4 regions of the Neobacillus sp. OS1-32 genome follow, and region 1 is predicted to be linked to each of the others. Evidence: predicted binding sites of a transcription regulator. Region 1 holds the regulator's gene; each other region holds the start of a gene.
The links. Region 1 encodes Rex, which represses fermentation and respiration genes when NADH is low (regulators of the CRP and FNR family bind a similar motif). Its sites were predicted from a motif close to TTGTGAAATATTTCACAA; they were not measured.

Region 1 (3,179 bases):
TTGAATGGAATGACTCATATTTGACCTTAATCGTTTGGCAGCCAATTTCCTTAGCTGTACACTCACCATAAATTTGAATCTCAATATGCTCTGCGTTTAACAAACCACCAATGATAAATTGTGATTCTGCTTTAAAAATTTCCGTTTCACAGTCCTTGGCCACCTTCAAGATGCCCTTGACCCTTACTTCTTCAGCTTTTACTCTGCCGCCAATCGCCGCATGACCCGATATTTCCAGTTTTTTCACGACATTTAAAATAATTTTGCCTTTAGTTCCTCTATGCAGGTTAACAGCGAGAGCTTGGCAACTACCTTTGTCCCAGACTCAAAATGAAAACTTTCAGCATTAATCAGCAGCAAACAGGAGGACACCCCCAGCTTTCTCGTGATGACGATTTCCCCATGTTTTTGTTCAATTAGCGGGCGGTTTAGCTTTAAAAGCTGAAGCAGCATTTTTCCTTCGTCTAAATTGATCTCCCCTGATTGCAGCAGTTTTTCCAATACATTTGCCTCAAGAATCCTCGAAAAATCAAACTGAAAATGGCCACTCTCACTTTCTTGGTAAATATTCATAACCGTCTCTGAAACAATGTTACGTTTTATAAGTTCATCCTTTGTTAAAATAATTTCCGTTACATTTGGTGATAACAGATCTGCCAATTCATCCAGCGACAAATTCTCCTTCATTGTTTGAATTTTTTCAATCCGTTCCAATATCCTTTCCTTGGGAAAAAAGGTTTCTTGACCTGTAAATGTTGATTTACGGATAAACCATTCCTCTGGTATAAGATCCTTCCGTTTCCAGCGGTATAACTGCCCATACGAAATTCCGGTTAAACTCAATAAGTCCTTTTTGGAAATTAACTCCTCGCTCATTTTCGATAACCCCTTTCTATTTTACAGTGTAACATAACATTGTTATGCTGTAAAATTTTATTTTCTGTTTTTTGGAAAATAGGGCTGATTGCCAATTATCCCGCACAGCTATCACCAAATCATCGTCCCCTTCCGGACAGCTTCAAACTACGATCCTCCCTTTTTGTCTTTTCTGCTATCCCATCAATAAATAAACGCATGGCCTCATGTACCTGTTGCAGTGCCTGACACCATGCTTTCACTTAGACAATTAAAAAAAGCTTCCCTGATCATCATCAGAAAAGCTTTTTCTCCTATTCTTCGGTTTCGTCGACATTCGGATAATGCTTCAAAAAGTACACCAGTGATTGCAGTTCAACTGCGAGGTCAATGTGATGTACGCGAATCGATTTGGCGACATTTAATCTTGCCGGGGTAAAGTTCAGGATCCCCTTTACATTCGTGTTGCCAAGACGGTCCGTAATCAATTGGGCAACCTGAGCCGGTACTGTTAAAATAACCACCGAAATCTCTTCTTCGTTTAAATGTTTTTCTAAATCATCCATCGCAAAAACTGGAACATCACCAATTAATGTTCCAACCTTTCCAGGGTCAACATCGAAGGCGCAGGTGATTTTGGTATTATTATTTTTCATAAAATTATAATTTAAAAAGGCAGTTCCTAAATTACCCACACCAATTAGGGCTACTTTCGTTAATTCATCCTGGTCCAGAGTTTTCCGAAAAAAGGATAATAAATAATTTACATTATAGCCATATCCTTTTTTCCCGAGGGCACCAAAATAGGAAAAATCCCTGCGAATTGTAGCTGAATCAACCTTCACTGCTTCACTTAACTCTGCTGACGACACCCTTTGTTTACCAGAAGAATGCAGATTTTTTAAAAACCGATAATATAACGGTAGCCGCTTTGCTGTTGCCTGTGGAATCTTCGTCGTTTCATTCGACATTCTCTCCTTCACCCCGCTTCAAGTATTAGCTCCATTGCTGCATGTTCAAATCAGGTCGGTTCTTTTATAGTCACCACTTTTACCGCCGGTTTTTTCCACTAAATAAGTTGGTCCGATTACCATACCCTTATCCACTGCTTTACACATGTCATAGACCGTTAAAGCACACGCAGAGGCTGCTGTTAACGCTTCCATCTCAACTCCCGTGCTACCGATTGTTTTCACAGATACGGCAATATGTAACTGGTATTGTTTTAATTGAATTTGCTCCCAGGAAAAACTAATATTTATCCCTGTTAACGGAATAGGGTGGCACATCGGAATGATCTCCCAGGTTTTCTTGGCCGCCATTACCGCAGCAACTTGAGCAACTGCCAAGACATCGCCTTTTTTCATTTCATGATGCGTTATTTTTTGGTAAATTTCTTCACTTACGGTAATGCTGGAATGAGCAAAAGCAGTGCGGACTGTTTTCGGCTTATTGCTGACGTCCACCATCTTTGCTCTTCCTTCTTCATTAAAATGAGTAAACTCAGCCATTATAAATACCTCCTCCCAAATGATACTATATTTTTTTGTCGATGTGTGTGAAACTTTGAACTAACGGTATATTTTTTTATCCAATTACGGCTTTTTTGCTCGTATTGCCGCCCTTTCGGGAATAAGGTACACTATTTGTAAGTATAGAGGTGAATGAACATGATTTTACTGCAAGTTAATCAATTACAAAAATATTATGGTGCTGACCTTATTTTATCGAATATAAAGCTAGAATTACAAACTCGGGACCGCGTCGCCCTCGTCGGCCGGAACGGGGCAGGTAAATCGACATTATTGAAAATTATTGCTGGACATCTGTCTTATGATGGCGGCGAGATCATCAAGCCGAAAGAGGTAACAATCGGCTATTTAGCCCAGAATACCGGTTTGGAATCCAATTTTTCCATCTGGGAGGAAATGTTGAGTGTCTTCGAAGCACTTCGAAAGATGGAAAAATCTTTACGCAAGCTTGAGGAGCAAATGGCTGATCCTGATATTTTTAACCATCAGGCAAAGTACGAACGAATTATTCATGAATATGACCATTTACAGGTCCAGTTTAAAGAACTTGGCGGCTATCAATTTGAAGCGGATATTCGCTCCGTGCTGCATGGACTCAATTTTCATGACCATTCATTGATGATCTCAAGCCTCAGTGGCGGTCAAAAAACACGGCTTGCGTTAGGTAAGTTACTGCTGACGAAACCGGACATTTTAATATTGGACGAGCCCACCAACCATCTGGATATCGAAACGCTCTCCTGGCTTGAACAATATTTACAAGGGTATGATGGGGCCATTTTAATTGTTTCG
Region 2 (3,179 bases), 620 kb from region 1:
CATGGTAGTTTGCAGTAAACCACGTGCTTCCGGTTGACGAGCAATCCCTTCAACTGTACGACCTACGATAAGACCGTTACCAATACCTGCGCCTACTGCTGCTAAACCAATTGCAATTGCTGCTGCTATAAGATTCATTACTTTGTTCCTCCTTAAAATGTATCGATAAGTATTTTTATTTTTTCAAAAATATATTAATGGTCGCTGCTCACTTTATGAGACATATAAACCATTGTTAACATCGTAAAAATATATGCCTGGATGGTGCCGACGAAAATCGAGAAGGCCTGCCAAACAAGCGTCAGCGGTGCCGCGGCAATCAAGCCGAGGGCTCCTTGGTGTGCTAAACCGGCTGCTAACAGTGAAAGCAATAATTCACCGGCATAGATGTTTCCGTAAAGACGCAAACCAAGCGTTAAGGTATTGGCAAATTCTTCAATAATCTTTAACGGAAATAAGAATTTCATTGGAGAGAAGAATGTTCCTCCATATGCTTTCGGCCCCCTTAACTTAACTCCATAATAATGGGTCAGGCCCAAGATCATGACAGCTAAAGTTAATGTAATCATCGGGTCGGCAGTTGGTGATTTCCACCATAGCTTCTCATTTACCACGAGGGCAAATGGAAGACCGAGCATATTGGAAACAAAAATATACATAATTAATGTCAGCCCGAGGACGTGGAACCTCCCGCCATCTTTCCAATCCATTGTGCTGTTGATAATGCCTTTTACAAAGTCAAGCACCCACTCTAAGAAGTTCTGCATCCCGGTAGGTTTCATTGCCAGCCTGCGGGTTGCAAAAACAGCAATGAGAAAAACAATCAAACTTGCAACGGTAATCATCAAGAGATTCGCTGCATTAAACCAAAGACCTAAAAACTGAAAATCAGGAGAACCATGATTCATGTAATCTCACCTCGCTTCCCATTCACTTATGAACATGAAATGCATGATAAAAATAATCTATCATAATGACAATATAGGATGTCATTAGTCCCAACACAACAGCGATAATTTGGAAATATTGAGGATACATAACAGCAATCGCCCCGGCAATACCTGCTGCGGCGATCCGTTGCAACGAACCCAGCGATCGGACTTTTTTCCCTTGCGAGATGGCCTTGTCAAAACTCTCTGTCTTCCTTACTAACAGCCAGAGGTTCAAATAACTAAAGCAAGTCCCAAGGATTAATCCTAAAAAGAAAGTTTGGTAAGATGTAAAACCCCATCCAAGAACATAAATGGCTAATATGTAGAATATCCACTTTCGCTGCCTATTGTACATCTCTCGAAAATCCGGCATGGTTATTTATCTCCTGAATAGAAATGACGAATGGAAGCAAGCATTGAATAAACTCCAGCAGCAAGTCCCAAAAGTAAGCCAATGATTAAAAAGATCGGCTCTGTTCCCCAATGCCCGTCTACCCATCTGCCTGCAAATATACCGATTAAGATGGAGCCAACCAACTGCGAGACAATAGCAGACATCAGTGCCATCGCTTGAAATGGATTGCGGTTTTTTTGCATATAAAATCATCCTCACCTTCAATAAGTGAGAAAAAATATATAAAGGATATTGTAAATGATTTAAATCATTATGGCACAAGAAAAATGTGACATTTTTGTGAAAAAACACTCATTTACATCCTTTGTTAGCATACAATAGGCACCTAGCAAAGTCAATTAATTTAGCCATAATTAATACCTTGAAATTACCATAATTTCTCCCATATGGTATCTACAGTCAGAATGATTATTGTATGGCATATTTAGTCGTAAACATTATTATTGTATGGCATATTTAATCGTATTTTTGCCAAAATTGTGTCAGTTTTGTGAACATTTTATGACTTCCAAATAATTTGAACCATTTTATTCCTTTTTTTCTACCAGAAAACATAGTGTCCTTTCTGACAAATTATTTTAAAATGGTAATCAGTGTTTCGATGTAGTCCTCTTTACCCGCCTTTTTGGCAAATACTTTGGCCAGGTACGTTCCGGACGGCGGCAGTTCGGCCGCTGGTAATTCTTTGCTGATTAGCCCCTTTTTCAACCTCGTGCTTGTATCCAGAAAGGCAACAAACCGGTAACTCTCCGGGTTAAATAAGGCAATCCCAAATTCCTCGGCACCTCCCGGCAAATACACCTCATAACGATAGCTGCCCGGATGATCTCCCATGGCAAAATCAAACCCCATCACCCTCGGATAACCCGGTTCCTCAAGGACGTACAAGTAAGGAAGACTGAGGATTCGCGAACCGGCGTGTAATCTCAAATAACCATCATGGATTTTCTTTTTAAAGACAGCCGGGTCGACGGTTAAACGAATCGTAATGACTTTTGACTGTTTTGGGCCAAGGATAAACGAAAATGGCAGGCGCCAATGAAGGCCGTCTTCATGGGCCGGTATCGCAAACGAGTAACGCTGTCTTCGACTGCTGACATTGTGAACCTGAAGCTTAACTTGATGAACATGATTACTGTTGGAAAATTTATCAAACCTAATACTGCCGGGGGTCACCAGTGATTCCGCTTGAATCGCTTCGGCAACCTGGATCCGGCCAGCCCCTTGTTCGTATGTACGATAGTGGGCGGGCGCCTTTGTTTGCTGCGTCTCGCTCGTCGCGGTTAAGGGTTGGGCGGTATTCATTAACGCCGCTTTGATTTGTTCCGGAGTCCAATCAGGATGGGCCTGCTTGATCAGGGCGCAGGCTCCGGCCACATGCGGCGCCGCCATACTCGTGCCCTGCAATGACAAATATCCGCCGGGAATGGTGGAGTTAATCGCGACCCCAGGAGCGAGAATATCCGGCTTAATTTCCCACGTCCCCGTTACTGGTCCCCGGGAGCTAAACTCGGCCAGCTGATCTTTTTCCTTTTTAATCAGGAGGCGGACCAATGTTGGCTGCTGTTTTAGCAACCATTCTCCGTCTTTTTTGGTCAACGAACCAACCGGGATGGCGGTTTCTGCCTCGAGATTGCCGAGAAAGCTGCCAGCCACATTATTGTAAATCAGAACGGCTTTGGCCCCTGCTTCCTGAGCATTCTTGGCTTTTTCGGAAAAGGTTAATCCTCCCCGCTTGATGAGTACCACTTTCCCTGCTGCATGGCGGAGGTCCTTCTTGCGCCCAAGGCCGCCATCGACCAAGTCATACGATCGGTCCAGCGTCCAATCTG
Region 3 (3,179 bases), 1.1 Mb from region 1:
CTGCCTGGGGTTATTGGCTGTCTGTCTGGCTCGGAAACGTCGCCTTTTTAACCCTGCTGTTCAGTGCGATCGGCTATTTTCTACCGATATTCAATGGCGCTAATCTCGTTTCCGTGCTGGGGGCTTCTGTTTTCCTTTGGTTATTAATTTTCTTTATCTCCAGAGGAATTCAAACCGCGGCCATCATGAATATCGTTGTGACGATTGCGAAGCTCATCCCGATCTTTTTATTCATTGTCATTGCCCTGTTTGCGTTTCATTTTCATACCTTCACATTAGATTTTTGGGGTGGCACGTCATTTAACCTAGCAAACGTTATGACCCAAACGAAAAGTACGATGCTCGTCACACTATGGGTTTTTACCGGAGTGGAAGGGGCTGTTGTTTTATCACGCCGGGCTCGGAAGAAAAAGGACGTTGGCCGAGCGACGGTCATCGGCTTAATGTCCACCTTAACGATTTATATTTTAATCTCCTTATTATCCTTGGGTGTCATGACCCGAGGGGAACTTTCAAGTCTAAAAAGCCCTTCGATGGCATATGTTCTGGAAAGTATCGTGGGTCCTTGGGGGGCCATGTTTATTAATCTTGGCTTGATTATCTCGTTACTGGGGGCTCTGCTTGGCTGGACTTTATTTTCTGCAGAAATTCCATATCTGGCAGGAAAAGATGGAACTTTCCCGAAATTTTTCACGAAGGAAAATAAGCATAATGTTCCCACGAACTCCCTTATTTTCACGGGACTTTTGATTCAAATATTCCTTCTAACCTTGTTAATTTCCGATAAGCCTTACCAGTTTGCTTTTTCGATGGCCAGTTCGACCATCTTAGTGCCTTACCTTTTTTCGGCTTTATATCAAGTGAAGTACAGCTGGCAGCATAAAGAAACAAAACAAATAATTATTGGTATCATTGCTTCTATCTATAGTTTTTGGATCTTATATGCAGCAGGGGTGACCTATTTATTATTGACATCGATATTATATTCACTGGGTACTCTCATTTTCTTATACGCCGCCAAAGAAAAGCAGCAGAAAGCGTTTAAACCATTTGAACTCTTATGGGCATGTCTCTTTATTCTGTTTGCCATTATTGCAATCATCATGCTAGCAACAGGAAAAATTCAAATATAGTTAAAAAGGTTGGCAATTTGCCAACCTTTCTTCTATTACTAATCGTTTTAATTTTGCGAATTCATCTTTGTCATTTGTGTGACATCCGTTGGTTATTCAATTATTTCCTTTAAAAATCAATATTTTTTATGAATATATTCATAAGTATGCAAATCCCCTTATACAAACAACAAAAAAATGTAATGAATTTAACAGTTTAATTGTGAAGAGGCAAACAAAATTTTTCTTGCACATTGCCTAAAATAAAGTTGTAGCAAGGAAGTTAATAAAAAGGAGGAAGAAAGATGAGCAGTATTCAAGAGACGACACGCGAGAGAGAAACAACCAAATTAAGTCATCCGATCAATGTCACATCAGAAATTGGTACTTTAAAAACCGTTCTATTGAAACGGCCTGGAAAAGAAGTTGAAAACCTAGTGCCAGAGTATTTACAACGGCTATTATTCGACGACATTCCATATCTACCAATTATCCAAAGAGAACATGACTACTTTGCCGAGACATTAAAAAATCGAGGCGTAGAAGTACTATACCTCGAAAAATTAGTTTCTGAAACACTCAATAATTCAGAACTAAAAAATCAATTTGTTGATGACATTTTACGCGAAAGCAACGCAAATGTCAATGGTGCTGGAAAAGCATTAAAAGAATATTTATTGTCATTCTCAACCCCAGATATGGTTGATAAAATCATGAGCGGTGTCCTCAAAAAGGAAATCGAAACGAGCAAGAAGACCCGTTTATACGAGTTAATGGAAGACCATTATCCATTTTATTTGGATCCAATGCCAAACCTTTATTTCACTCGTGACCCTGCAGCAAGTATGGGCAATGGTTTAACGATTAATAAAATGCGTGAGCCTGCACGCCGCCGTGAATCTTTATTTATGGAATATATTATTAAACATCATCCAAGATTTGCCGGTCATGATGTTCCAGTTTGGCTAGATCGTGATTATGAATTCCCAATTGAAGGTGGAGACGAACTTATTTTAAGTAATGAAGTCATTGCTATTGGGGTTTCTGCACGTACATCTGCAAGAGCAATTGAAAAACTGGCTCTTAATCTATTTAAAAAGAACAGCTCCTTCAAGAAAGTTCTAGCTGTTGAGATTCCTAAGAGCCGTGCCTTCATGCACCTAGATACCGTCTTTACAATGGTAGACTATGACAAGTTTACGATTCACCCAGCTATTCAAGGACCAGAAGGCAACATGAACGTATACATCCTTGAAAAAGGTCCGGATGAAGACCATGTTAATATCACACATCGCAACAACCTTCAAGAAGCTTTAAAAGAAGCTCTTGGACTCAGCGAGCTGATCCTTATCCCTTGCGGTGGCGGTGATGAAATTGCTGCTGCCCGTGAACAATGGAATGACGGTTCCAACACATTGGCCATTGCCCCAGGTGTTGTTGTGACATATGACCGCAACTACATTTCGAATCAATTGTTACGTGAGCACGGAATTGAGGTCATTGAAGTCTTAAGCTCGGAATTATCCCGTGGCCGTGGGGGCCCTCGCTGCATGAGCATGCCAATTGTTCGTGAGGATCTTCGTAAGTAATTTGTTTGATAGGAGAGATTAAATATGGAAGCAACTGTATCTAAATTACACGGAAGAAGCTTTCTTCGTGAAATGGATTTTACAAAAGAAGAATTTGTATCTTTTATCGATTTAGCAATGAAATTAAAAGACGAGAAAAAACGGGGCATCAAACACCGTTATTTAGAAGGTAAAAATATTGCATTGTTATTTGAAAAACCATCTACTCGTACACGCTGTGCCTTCACAGTTGCTTGTATTGATCTTGGTGCACATCCTGAATATTTAGGAAAAGACGATATCCAATTAGGTAAAAAAGAATCAATCGAAGACACAGCAAAAGTATTAGGCCGCATGTTTGATGGGATTGAATTCCGTGGCTTTGAACACAAAAAGGTAGAAATGCTGGCTGAACATTCCGGCGTTCCGGTTTGGAATGGTTTGACTGACCAATGGCATCCAACCCAAACACTTGCTGACTTCTTAACAGTAAAAGAAA
Region 4 (3,179 bases), 2.0 Mb from region 1:
TGCAACAAGCCGGTCCCTTTTCCAGAGGATTAAACCAATGATTGATAAAAGAATCATCGCTGCTCCAAAACCGACCATCAGTCTAAAGCTCCAATAGGTGGTCTTTACCGGAGGGATATAATTTGTTCCCTCACCTACGATTGAGTCATACTTTTCAGTATATTCCTTTTGCAGTGTTTCCATCCCTTTAAGTGAACCTTCAAATTTCGAATAGGATAAAAAGCTTAAGGCGTATGGAATATTTAGTTCAAATTTATTTTCCTGTTTCTTAGTATCAATTAAAGCAAAAAGAGACCATGGCGCAGGATCAGCAGTATCTTTCCAAATCCCTTCTGCTGCAGCCATTTTCATCGGCTGTGTTTTGACAAGATACTGGGCTTGTGTGTGACCCGTAAGAGCAACACCAATACTGCCGATTAGGCCAATAATTATAGCCAATTTCATGGACTTTTTGTAAAAAGCAATATGACGTTTTTTCAATAAATTATAGCCGCAAATTCCGGCAACAAAGAAGGCCGCAGTACATAAGGCACCCGTAAAGACATGTGGAAATTCGACAAGTAATTGGCCATTCGTAATTAAGGCCAAAAAGTCATTCATTTCCGCACGGCCGTTTTTCATTGCAAATCCAACCGGAACCTGCATAAATGAGTTGGCTGTCAAGATCCAAATTGCCGATAAAGTAGTACCAAGGGAAACCAGCCAAATACAAGCCAGATGGACCTTTTTCGACAAACGGTCCCAGCCAAAAATCCACAATCCAATAAAAGTAGATTCCATGAAAAAGGCCAAAAGTGCTTCAATAGCCAACGGAGCACCGAAGACGTCCCCAACAAATCGGGAGTAATCTGACCAGTTCATGCCGAATTGAAACTCTTGAATAATTCCGGTAACTACACCAACGGCAAAATTAATTAAAAATAAATGCCCCCAAAACTTTGCCATTTTTTTGTAGAGTTCATTTTTTTTCACGACATACATGGTTTCCATAATTGCTACCATAAAGACAAGTCCAATGGAAAGCGGAACAAAGAAGAAATGGAAAATCGTTGTCGCGGCAAACTGAACCCTTGCCAAAAAAAGCGGATCCACTAATAACACTCCCTTTAGATTATTTGATTATTATGTTAATAAAATTATGCACCCACAAAAAAGCCGATTTGTTTTTAAATGTGATATTCCTCACATTTATCTTATCAAAGATAATCAAAGAAAGTGCTCTAGTTTTTGTCAAATTTGTTACAATATTAACATGATTCCTAGTTCAACCAAAACAGGGTGCCTCAATGGGCACCCTGTTGAACCTCTTGCACTTATTTTTTTAACTGACCGAATCTTGATTGTACCAATATTCTTCTGAAATAATATTTGATACGGTTAATATAAATGATGGGATTGTTTCTACAGTAAAGACAATAGCGCCGATCTTTTTTGTAAAAATGATAAAGGCATCTCCATGTGAATATTTCGACAGTTTCTCGCCTATGTGAAGGAGTGACATCAAAATCATTTGCCGTTCGTCAGCATCAATGGAAAGCTTTGGAGAAAATCTTAAAACCCATTCATCTTTTTCAATTGAAAAGCGATACATGGATCCCCACCTCAATATTTAGTCATAATCTAACATATGAGGGGCCTCAATTACTTTATGTTAAATGTTTTTGAATCCAGAAATCTCCTCAATAATATTTGTAAAAATCTTCAGCGTTCCTTGACTGGCCTTTTTTCTTATTGTATATTTAAAGCATCATGTACACAGATTTAACAATGAAACAAAGCGTTGGTAAACGTGACATGGTAATATTTTACTTTGGCACTATATAGGCGGTGCCGCGAAAGGCTTAGGAGGAAGAAGTACATGCAAAACGGTAAAGTTAAATGGTTTAACAATGAGAAAGGCTTTGGTTTTATCGAAGTCGAAGGCGGCGACGATGTATTCGTACATTTTAGCGCAATCCAAGGTGAAGGCTACAAATCATTAGAAGAAGGCCAAGAAGTTTCTTTTGAAATCGTCGAAGGAAACCGTGGACCTCAAGCTGCTAACGTTGTAAAACTATGATCCATTTATAGATTAGACAATTAAGGGTCGACAAATGATGTCGACCTTTTTCTATGTTGGCTTGTCATTAAATCAGTTTTTTTCCATATTCCTTTAAAGTTTCACCAACTGTACATTGTGAAATGCAAAAGCGATGGGCAAGTCTCCTGCCGCCTTCCTGTTTCAAATGCCGATGTAAAAAACAGCCCTCACAATATTGAGCCATGATCAATTCCACTTGTTGAAGAACTTCTTTCCTGACTGTTGGTTTCACTAATTTTCCTACCCCCGCTTATCAAAGTATCAACATTTTAGAGAAGACTTCTTTTCCCTCTAATGCCTGGGTTGCCAATTTATCCGCTTCTTTATTGTCCTTTCTGGGAATAACCTTGTAGACTGGTTTCAGATCCAATGCCTTGATTTTTTCCTCGATCCGGTCAAGCCATCGGTTCAGCACTTCTTCGTAGCACGGCCATTCACCTTCCAACTGCTTTAATAATCCCTGAGAATCACCCTTAAATTCACATGGCAAATGGCGAACGCCTAAATCTTCCAGTATATTTAAGGCATAGTAAAATGCTGCATATTCCGCCTCATTGTTTGTATCCATTTCCTCTATTAACTCATTAGCACGTATGCGATATTTCTTTTTCCCTTGTTTAAAATAAATGACCACGCCAATCCCGGCCTGATTGGATTCTCGATTAAATCCGCCATCAAAATAGACGGTAACTTCATGCGGATCCTCCTCAATTTCGACAACCAGCTTTTTCATTTCCTTTAATATCCACGATGTCCCTTTTTCATCATAAAAATACAATTCACTGGCCTTACCGCCAGCTTCTAATTCTTCTCCCATTTGAATGGCATTCATTCCTGAAATCCATTCCGAAGAGCAGTGAACTTTTTGATTATTTTTTAATTTATACTTCCATTCCAGTCTGAATTTCATTTTTTTCAGCCTTTCATAATTTACCGTTGTATTTTATTATAGAATATTTTCTATACACTTTGTTATCTTACCCAATTATGCAAATTATCTGCAAACTTATCATAATTATGATAAACTTTCCATATTGCATTAGAGAAAGGTCAACATTTATGGAGGTAAGAACATAAAATGAGGAAATCAATAATCGCC

Region 2: the regulator Rex is predicted to act here: its motif matches at 1,625-1,642, upstream of RCG24_RS17925 (AtpZ/AtpI family protein).
Region 3: the regulator Rex is predicted to act here: its motif matches at 1,260-1,277, upstream of arcA (arginine deiminase).
Region 4: the regulator Rex is predicted to act here: its motif matches at 1,171-1,188, upstream of RCG24_RS03255 (cytochrome ubiquinol oxidase subunit I).

What each region holds. Positions count from the first base shown of each region.
Region 1 is NZ_CP133263.1:2,992,985-2,996,163, forward strand. Features, by position in the region: gene RCG24_RS14800 (cytoplasmic protein) at 1-247, opposite strand, end outside; gene RCG24_RS14805 (YhbD family protein) at 253-876, opposite strand; gene RCG24_RS14810 (redox-sensing transcriptional repressor Rex) at 1,170-1,826, opposite strand; gene moaC (cyclic pyranopterin monophosphate synthase MoaC) at 1,872-2,366, opposite strand; gene RCG24_RS14820 (ABC-F family ATP-binding cassette domain-containing protein) at 2,526-3,179, shown strand, end outside.
Region 2 is NZ_CP133263.1:3,613,740-3,616,918, reverse strand. Features, by position in the region: gene atpE (F0F1 ATP synthase subunit C) at 1-138, opposite strand, end outside; gene atpB (F0F1 ATP synthase subunit A) at 195-908, opposite strand; gene RCG24_RS17930 (ATP synthase subunit I) at 931-1,305, opposite strand; gene RCG24_RS17925 (AtpZ/AtpI family protein) at 1,308-1,529, opposite strand; gene RCG24_RS17920 (S8 family serine peptidase) at 1,921-3,179, opposite strand, start outside.
Region 3 is NZ_CP133263.1:4,133,369-4,136,547, reverse strand. Features, by position in the region: gene arcD (arginine-ornithine antiporter) at 1-1,133, shown strand, start outside; gene arcA (arginine deiminase) at 1,418-2,701, shown strand; gene argF (ornithine carbamoyltransferase) at 2,726-3,179, shown strand, end outside.
Region 4 is NZ_CP133263.1:613,995-617,173, reverse strand. Features, by position in the region: gene RCG24_RS03255 (cytochrome ubiquinol oxidase subunit I) at 1-1,092, opposite strand, end outside; gene RCG24_RS03250 (hypothetical protein) at 1,322-1,591, opposite strand; gene cspD (cold-shock protein CspD) at 1,859-2,059, shown strand; gene RCG24_RS03240 (zinc-finger domain-containing protein) at 2,127-2,312, opposite strand; gene RCG24_RS03235 (reverse transcriptase-like protein) at 2,334-2,990, opposite strand; gene RCG24_RS03230 (DMT family transporter) at 3,159-3,179, shown strand, end outside.